One region of the Labilibaculum euxinicum genome, then DNA from elsewhere that is predicted to be linked to it. Evidence: riboswitches for the same ligand, from Rfam matches in the RefSeq annotation. Region 1 holds a riboswitch; the other holds the start of a gene.
What was found. A riboswitch is a leader RNA that binds a small molecule or an ion and turns the genes downstream of it on or off. The one in region 1 is predicted to bind thiamine pyrophosphate.
Positions count from the first base shown of each region.

Region 2: another riboswitch for thiamine pyrophosphate. It lies ahead of ACY0M5_RS06715 (TonB-dependent receptor); the one in region 1 lies ahead of ACY0M5_RS14010 (class I SAM-dependent DNA methyltransferase).

Region 1 is NZ_OY782756.1:3,495,549-3,499,832, forward strand. Features, by position in the region: gene thiM (hydroxyethylthiazole kinase) at 1-711, opposite strand, end outside; gene ACY0M5_RS14010 (class I SAM-dependent DNA methyltransferase) at 724-1,425, opposite strand; TPP riboswitch at 1,545-1,643, opposite strand; gene ACY0M5_RS14015 (cysteine hydrolase family protein) at 1,750-2,310, opposite strand; gene ACY0M5_RS14020 (DUF6051 family protein) at 2,356-3,576, opposite strand; gene ACY0M5_RS14025 (hypothetical protein) at 3,760-4,179, shown strand.
Region 2 is NZ_OY782756.1:1,589,443-1,593,726, reverse strand. Features, by position in the region: gene ACY0M5_RS06715 (TonB-dependent receptor) at 1-2,225, opposite strand, end outside; TPP riboswitch at 2,289-2,385, opposite strand; gene trxA (thioredoxin) at 2,474-2,917, opposite strand; gene trxA (thioredoxin) at 3,177-3,536, opposite strand; gene ACY0M5_RS06700 (CCA tRNA nucleotidyltransferase) at 3,730-4,284, shown strand, end outside.

The DNA.
Region 1 (4,284 bases):
CGGTCCATTAGACTTAGATGCAGCAAATTCACCAGTAATTCCCATCACCATCATCCCAAATACTGCCGCCTGAAATGTATTGGGATTTGTTGCAGCAAATGCACCCAAAACTGCTGTAGCTGTGCATCCCATTCCAGTAACTTTGGCCATCAATTGATTCCCAAAACCAACCGATTCAACTTTTATTCCATCAGTAATAAAATCAATCTCACCGCTTATAACAACAACACAATTGTTTCCAGATGCCAAAATTTTAGCTGATTCTAAAGCAACATCCGCAGCCACAGAACTATCAACTCCTTTCGTAAGCATTGTTTGATCAACTAAAGCCATTATTTCGGAAGCATTTCCCCTTATTATATTAGGCTTGCACGTTTCAATTATTCGCAAAGCACTCGATGTTCGATAAGGCGTTGCACCTGCACCTACAGGATCGAATACAACTGGTATTTTTCTTTCCCGGGCTTTTTCACCTGCAATAATCATGGATTCGACCCATTCTTCCGATAAAGTACCCATATTAATTACCAATGCTGAAGCAATATTTACCATATCTTTCACTTCGTGCAAGGCATGTGCCATTACTGGAGAAGCACCAATAGCGAGCAGAGCATTTGCAGTCGTATTCATCACTACAAAATTAGTAATATTATGAACCAAAGGAGCTTGCTCTCTGATAGCAGATAAATTTTCAATTAATTTATTACCCATTTTCATAACCGATTAGTTTTTAATTGCACAAATAGCTACATAATCACCACAATCAAATCCGTTAATTGGTTCTTCAGCCACCAGATTGGAATTTAAGGGGTGTTTGGTTAATGTCTGAGCAAATTGAAGATTATTAAAATTGGATTTCTTCAACATATCCACCTTTTCTGCAGTAGTTCTCCAATTAGCGGCTTTCACAAACTCAATAGGATAAGGGTTTCTTGGATGAACTCCTTCCAATAATGGGTGTTCCCAAGTGCCTAACGCTTTTGCCAGATTATACAAAACTCCATAAGAACTTTCTTTAGGAACATCAATAACTACAATTTTACCATCTGGACGTAGAGCATCGTAAGATTTATTAAATGCTTTTTGCAAATCGCTAATATAACTTGGCGTACCATTAAACAAAATTGTATCGTAGTTTTCCTTACCTAACTCCATCTCCTCCGCAGTGCTTATGTCCACATTAAGTCCACGTTTCCTAGCGATATCAGCCATTCCTTCCGAAGGTTCAATTCCATTTTTTATCGAAATATTGAATTCTTTTTCAAGAATTGTTTCGAACAAGCCACTTCCACAACCAACAGAGAATATATCTCCTGCATTTTCAAGAAAATGGGCAACAAGTTTTACTTCAGAATACAATACATTTTCATTTTCGAGAAACCACGCATCATAATCTGATGCGTACTTATTAAATTTAGAACTCATTTGTTATTTTTAATTAGTCAAATAATTAGTAATAATTATCTGCAAAACAAAAGGCTGTAAAAACAGAAAACCGCCTCGTACATAACGAAACGGTTCTATCTAATTACTTAGGCAAGTTAAAATCAGACGAATCATTTCCCTACGCTACTATTATGCAGATCAGGTAAAAGGGTAAAGTCTCAGCCCAAATAAATACTCAAGCACCCCTAACGACACGACAAAGGTATTAATATTTTACAATAGAATGTATTAGAAACAAATGATTTTGACTTCTGTGTGCAGTACTTAACAAATCACCCATCCTCTCTTGAGAACGCATATTTCCTAAGTATTAAATAAGATCTCTGCGGTTGCCACAATTTCAACCCTTCCTTTAGTTGGAATCAGATCACTCCAAACCCAATTGTAATGTTCAATTACTTTCTCTGCAGATAAATGGGGCCGATCCGCCGTCGTATGCGCATCTTTAACTACGGTAATATTAAAATCCTTAATCAATGCAGATTGAATTGTGGATTCTACACAAAAATCAGTTGCACATCCCGTAATCACCAATTCGCTCACGTTTAGTTCTTTCAATTTCTCTTCAAGGTCGGATTCATAAAAAGAATCATTCGCCGTTTTATATAGAACCAAATCAGATTCAGCAATGTTTAGATCATCCAGAATTTCCCACTCTTCTGTACCAGGCACAAAACAATTCTGTTTCGAACCATTGTGCTGTATGTATACTACAGGATTCCCATATTCACGAAATCCAGCGGCCAATTGATTGATTCGCTTCACAACTCCCTTTGTGTCATAACGAGGAGTTGCGGGCGTAAACGAGCCTTTTTGCATGTCGATGATTAGAAGAGCACTGGAATTTGTCTGATTTTCTTTCATTTCAACCTGTATTAAAAAAGGATTAATTTAATTTGATAATCAGATTTATTCCTGATTCAAAAAATCACAAACTTTACTAAAAACAAGATCTAAGCTTTCTTCAATATTTACAGACTCTGCCTTATTCATTGGAAATGGATTTTCATGTGAATATGAATATGGAAAATCAAGCTCTTCTACAGTAATATTAATATCTCTGGAGGCTCCTTTCAAGGTATTTTCAATCTCGTAAGTCGGAAAAACAGAATCTCCTTTTAAGGCAATCGCATAAATCTGATTTTCGGCTTTTTTAAACAAAGCTTCTCTAAAATATCTCATATTCTTGTACTCCAACATGGTATGAAATACCTTCCCTTCCATGTGATCTTCTTCAATGTAATGATGCAGAAGATTATCTTTCTTTAAAAAACTGCTGAAATGCTCAACCAAATAAGAATACAAGGTAACATTAACTTCACTATCCAGAATAAATTTAGAAACAGGAGACAAACGATTAAATACAGCACCACTGCAAAACAAACACAATTTTGTTTCACTAAAATAATTTTTGTGGTTTGTTAACTTCAGAATTTCAGCCAAAAAACCTCCGATAGAGTATGCAAAAATATCAAAACTAAAATCCTTATCGATTAATTCATGCTTGCCGCTTTTACACTCTTCAATAAATTGAATGATATCGTAATAAGTTTGCAAACCCGACCAGATAAATCTTTGCGGCATGGAATGAAGCCGCATGCTGATGGCTACATTCGATAATGAGGAACCAATAATATTTGGAAATTGTGCTTTTCGTTTTTTACTCAATTCAAACATTGCCTTTTTATCGCTCCAATGCTTTGGTGCACGCTGCATATGAAATGCGATCGGAAAAAAGACAACTGCGCTCTGTGTTTTCTCACAAATAGCTTGTCCCCACGGCAAATATTTATCCCACGTTTTTTCATTAAAGCCATGAAAGATAAATGTTAGTTTTTCTATTTTACAATCCCCTTTTGGTTTTAATATATTATAGCTGAAGTTTTTATTTTCCTCAACAACAACATCATTCATATGCACATCATCCTGTATTTTACCAATTTCGTTCTGGGCAAACATGTTCTCGATAAGATCCAACTTATGACTTTCACAATAATAGTTGGTTTTACCTGGTAAAATATCGTGTGCTAAAGAATGAAATTGATACTCTCTAAATTCCATCCCGTCAAACTCTGACTCTCCTCCATCAAAGGCCAATTTTAATTCATGACAACGATCAATATATGACATAATAATAAACTTTAATGAATTGATATAGATTGCTGAATACAATCATGTATATTCTATTGCAAAATTCGAATTTACAAAAACACCACTGATTAACAAAAAACAATCCGGTAATTAGATATACTTCTTAATTTTTTCTGATTATTTTTACAATTGCGAAACAAAAAACCACTCCAAATCAAAATTATGTACCAGAAAGACTTTATCATGCGAATGCTTGAAATGATTGCTGATTTAATCGCTCTCCTTTTAGGTTTAATTAAAAAAGGAGACTTGTCGCAAGCTCATAAATTACTAGAGAATGCTTATCGTGATTTTCTGAAAGAAGATGCCTCATTCTTTAGAAATCTCCCAAAAGAAAAACTTACCGAAGATTTGCTTACAAAGCACAATTACACAAATAGTCATTTAAAGATATTATCGGAGCTCTTTTTTGCTGAGGCAGAATTGAATATCGCTAAAGGCGATAAAGTAAATGGCTTAAATTATTACGGAAAATCGTTATTGCTGCTGGAATTTACAGAAAAAGATTCCAATACTTTTTCGCTAAGCAACGACTCGAAAATCAGATCACTAAAAGAGAAAATTAAAATATCCATGCAGTAAAACATGAAATTTAATCAATAAGAAAAGAAAGTGTAATTTTGGATCCCGAGGAGAACTACATTGAAATAACCAAATGATTTTTAGAAGAACAACTATATTTAATTG
Region 2 (4,284 bases), 1.9 Mb from region 1:
GATGTATTATCGATAAACTGCTCATCAACAAACTGAGAAGATAACTGAGCGGTAAATCCTGATTTTTGGTATGTAAACATCGAATTAGCAGTTACTTCAGGAGAAAAAGCAAGCTTTGTAGTACCTAAACTTGTTGCAATTTGACCTCCGTTATCCCAATCATCAACATATTCTGTAAAATTCTTAATCTTATTTCTGCTTAAAGTGATATTTCCACTCCAGTCAAATTCTTTAGAAATCTTCACTCCCCCACTAAACTCAGCTCCCATTCTGTAACTATCCGCAACATTTACCATAATGGCACTTCCAACATCATTAATTTGTCCGGTAAGTACCAACTGATCCTTATAGTCCATGTAGTAAAGGTTTGCCTCAAAGAATACATTTGAACGAGTAAATTTATAACCAAATTCGTAATCGAATAAACGTTCACTTGTTGGTGTCTTTCCTAGCTCAGCATCGGTATAATTACTTCTGTTAGGCTCTCTGTTTGCAACTGCAAGAGAAGCAAAAAATCTGTTAGAATTATTCAATTGTAGATTTAAACCCAATTTTGGATTAAAAAACACAAAATCATGCTTCTGAGTCAGATCGCGAAAATCATCATCAATTCCTTCAATTTCATAATTAATACCACGTACCTGCATATCTGCATAAATGCTAAACTGTTCGGAGATTGCAATGTTGGCTTTTAAATATGTATTGTAATCTGTTTTGGTTCCTGTACTTGAATAATACTCATGATCAAGGAAAGTATCACCGGCATTTTTCATCCAACGAATTTTACCATAATGATCACCCTCATATTTATTCAAAGCACCACCCCAAACCAAATCAACAGTAGAGAAAGAATGACTCAAAGAAAAAACAGTTCCATAAAAATCATTATTCAACCATTTTCTTCTGATCACATCTGTTTTGGTGATACTTTCACTTCCAATTACAATTGGATCTAATCCATATTTACTCAATTTATCGTTTGGTTTAAACTGCTCATAGTATCCTTCACCATGCGTATAATGCAAGCCAATATTCAGTTTTGTGTTTTCTGATAACAAATGAGTTAAGAATAATTGCGAATGTTTCTGCCAATAATTATCGGTTTCATTCTTGTAGGTATACAAATTGTAAGTTCTGCTATCTGAAGCTTTCATAAAATCAACAGCCTCCTGACTTAGTAACCAGTTATCTGCATATTCCTGCATTCCAGCCTCATCATTGTTTAATCTCACACTAGGAACACCATTCCATGCTTGATAAGTTTGCTCTTTTCCTGCAAAAAAATTGGCTTTAATACTTGTTTTTTCGCCATAGTATCCTCCTGAAAGAAAAACAGATTGCAAATCAGTTTTCGCTCTATCAATGTAACCATCAGAAGTAATTTTAGATAAACGTGCATCGAAAGAAAATCCATTCTTTCCTAGTCCTGTTCCAACTTTAACCGTATTTTTAAACGTATTAAATGATCCGGCAGAACTTGCAATTTCAGCATATGCTTCCGAAGCAACTTTCGAAGTTTGAAGATTTACTGTTGCACCAAAAGCAGCTGCTCCATTCGTAGATGTACCCACTCCACGCTGAATTTGAATATCTTCTACCGAAGATGCAAAATCAGGCATATTTACCCAATAAACACCATGAGATTCAGAATCGTTCAAAGGAATACCATCAATGGTTACATTAATTCGATTCGCATCAGTTCCTCTTACTCTAAATCCAGTATAACCAACTCCCGATCCGGCATCCGATGTCGTTACAAACGAAGGTGTAGACGATAAAATCATGGGAATATCCTGCCCTAAATTTCGAGCAACAATTTCGTCCTTTTTCACATTGGTGAGAGCTACTGGTGTTTTACGATCTGCACGGGTAGCAGCAACAAGAACCTCATCGGCCATAATGGCAGATGCTTCCAAATTAAAGTCAATTTCTTCTGACTTAGCCAGCTTCACTTCTTTTTGAGCACTTTCATAACCCAAAAATGAAACCACAAAACTGTAGTTTCCTTCTTTTAAATTCTGAAACCTGTATGTACCATTCGAACTGGCAACGGTTCCTAAATAAGTTCCCTTTACTGCTATTGTGGCACCCGGAAGTGCTTTTCCTGCTTTATCGGTAACTTTACCAGTTACGGTAAGTTGAGAGAATCCGATAAAACATACAAATTGCAATAAAATTAACACTGCAGCTCTGCGCAAAACACAGTTCATCTTTCTTGTAAACATTGTTTATAAGTTAAAACGTTAATAATATATTGCAATGAGGTTGTAATAAGATCAGGTTAGCGAAAAGTTAATTCGCAATTTTCCCTACGCCGGCATTATCCGGATCAGGTTTAAAGGGTATGATCTCAGCCTGTTATTTAAGGCACCCCACTGTGATTTTGCGACAAAGGTAATCGGAAATAGTTCAAAAACAAAAGAGCCGGCTAAATGCCGGCTCTTTCTAAAACCTAAACTTTCTTTTTTCAACCCTATTTAATTGATTCAGGTGCATTAACACCCAAAACATCCTTTATAGCTTTTACGAATGTTTCTTTTGGTAAAGCTCCCTGTGCCATTGTTGGCTTTCCTTTAACAGGAATAAACAAAAAACTTGGTATGCTTTTAATTCCAAATGCCCCGGAAACCATTGGCGATTTATCGGTGTCAACTTTGTAAATCTGAATGTCCTGGCCATATTCCTTTTGAAGCTCCTCAAGCACAGGCGCAACACGTTTACACGGACCACACCATGTTGCATAAAAATCAACGATTACAGGTTTATCCCCCTTAAAATTCCATTCTTTACTATTTGTAAAATCAAATACCTTCTCCTTAAAACTATTATCATCCAAGTGGATGACTTCATTTGCTGCCTGGGAAAATGCACTTAAGTTTATCATTGTTACAAAAAATGCAAAAAATATTTTTTTCATGTGTCTAAATTTGTTTTTTATTGCCAAATAGCCTGTCCCGAACTTGTTTCGGGAGAACTCGCCAACTTAGTCATCCTCATGTGTGAGAAAAGTCTTCTCATGGCGCGTTTCATCTTTGTTTCTTTACAAAGGTAACCCAACAAAAGAACACCCCCTAGTTCAACTTCTTTTTTTATTATTACTCTCTTACAAAAATGATACTTTTTTCAAAACCATCATTATTATTCAGGAGCTTTAACAAAACTTTAAGTCTCAAATATTATTCACCTACACCAAGAACTTCGGAAAACGCCTGCTTAAAGGATTCTTTTGACATAGCACCCTGTGACATTTGTGGCTGCCCATCTGTAGGAATGAACAACAAAGAGGGAATACTCTGAATTCCAAACATTGATGCCAACTCACGTTCTTTTTCAGTGTCAATCTTGTAAATATCCAGATTATCACCATACTCTTCCTGTAATTCCTCTAAAATAGGAGCAACAGCTTTACATGGACCACACCAATCCGCATAAAAATCAACCAAACAAGGTCGGTTCCCTTCAAACTTCCAATCTTTATTTTCTTCGAAATTAAATACTTTCGCTTTAAATGTCTCTACTGTCAAATGTTCTACCATAACTTATAATATTAAAATAACACAATCATTTTACATGTATAAATATATATATTTACATCTTACAATTTGTGTGCCAGATTCAAAAAATGCTTGTTTTTATAGATTCCATCTAAATAATTGTAATTTTGTCAGCGCAATGAATCAGGGATTTATGATTTTAGGCTCCTGAAGCACATGATTTAGAGTAAACTGTTTGAAAAAAAGTAAAGTGAAAGAACATTTAAAACACCCTATATTTTCAATTATTTCCAAAATTGTAACCCGTGAAAATCTCGAGAGTTATGTAATTGGAGGTTTTGTAAGAGATTTATTTTTACACCGGGAATCAAAAGATATTGATATTGTAGTTATTGGAAGCGGTATTGAACTAGCCCAAAAAGCAGCAAAAGAAGCCGGCATATCAAAAGTTTCTGTTTTTAAGAACTATGGAACGGCAATGCTAAAGTACAAAGATCTGGAAATTGAATTTGTTGGTGCCAGAAAAGAATCTTACAATCGGGATTCCAGAAACCCTATTGTTGAAGACGGCACACTCGAAGATGATCAAAAAAGACGGGACTTCACCATTAATGCTTTAGCTCTTAGCCTGCATCAGAATAATTTTGGAGAGTTGCTCGATCCATTTAATGGAATTAATGATTTAAATAATAAAATCATTAAAACACCAATGGAACCAATAATAACATTCTCTGATGATCCTTTGCGAATGATGAGGGCAATACGTTTTGCGACCCAACTTAATTTCACA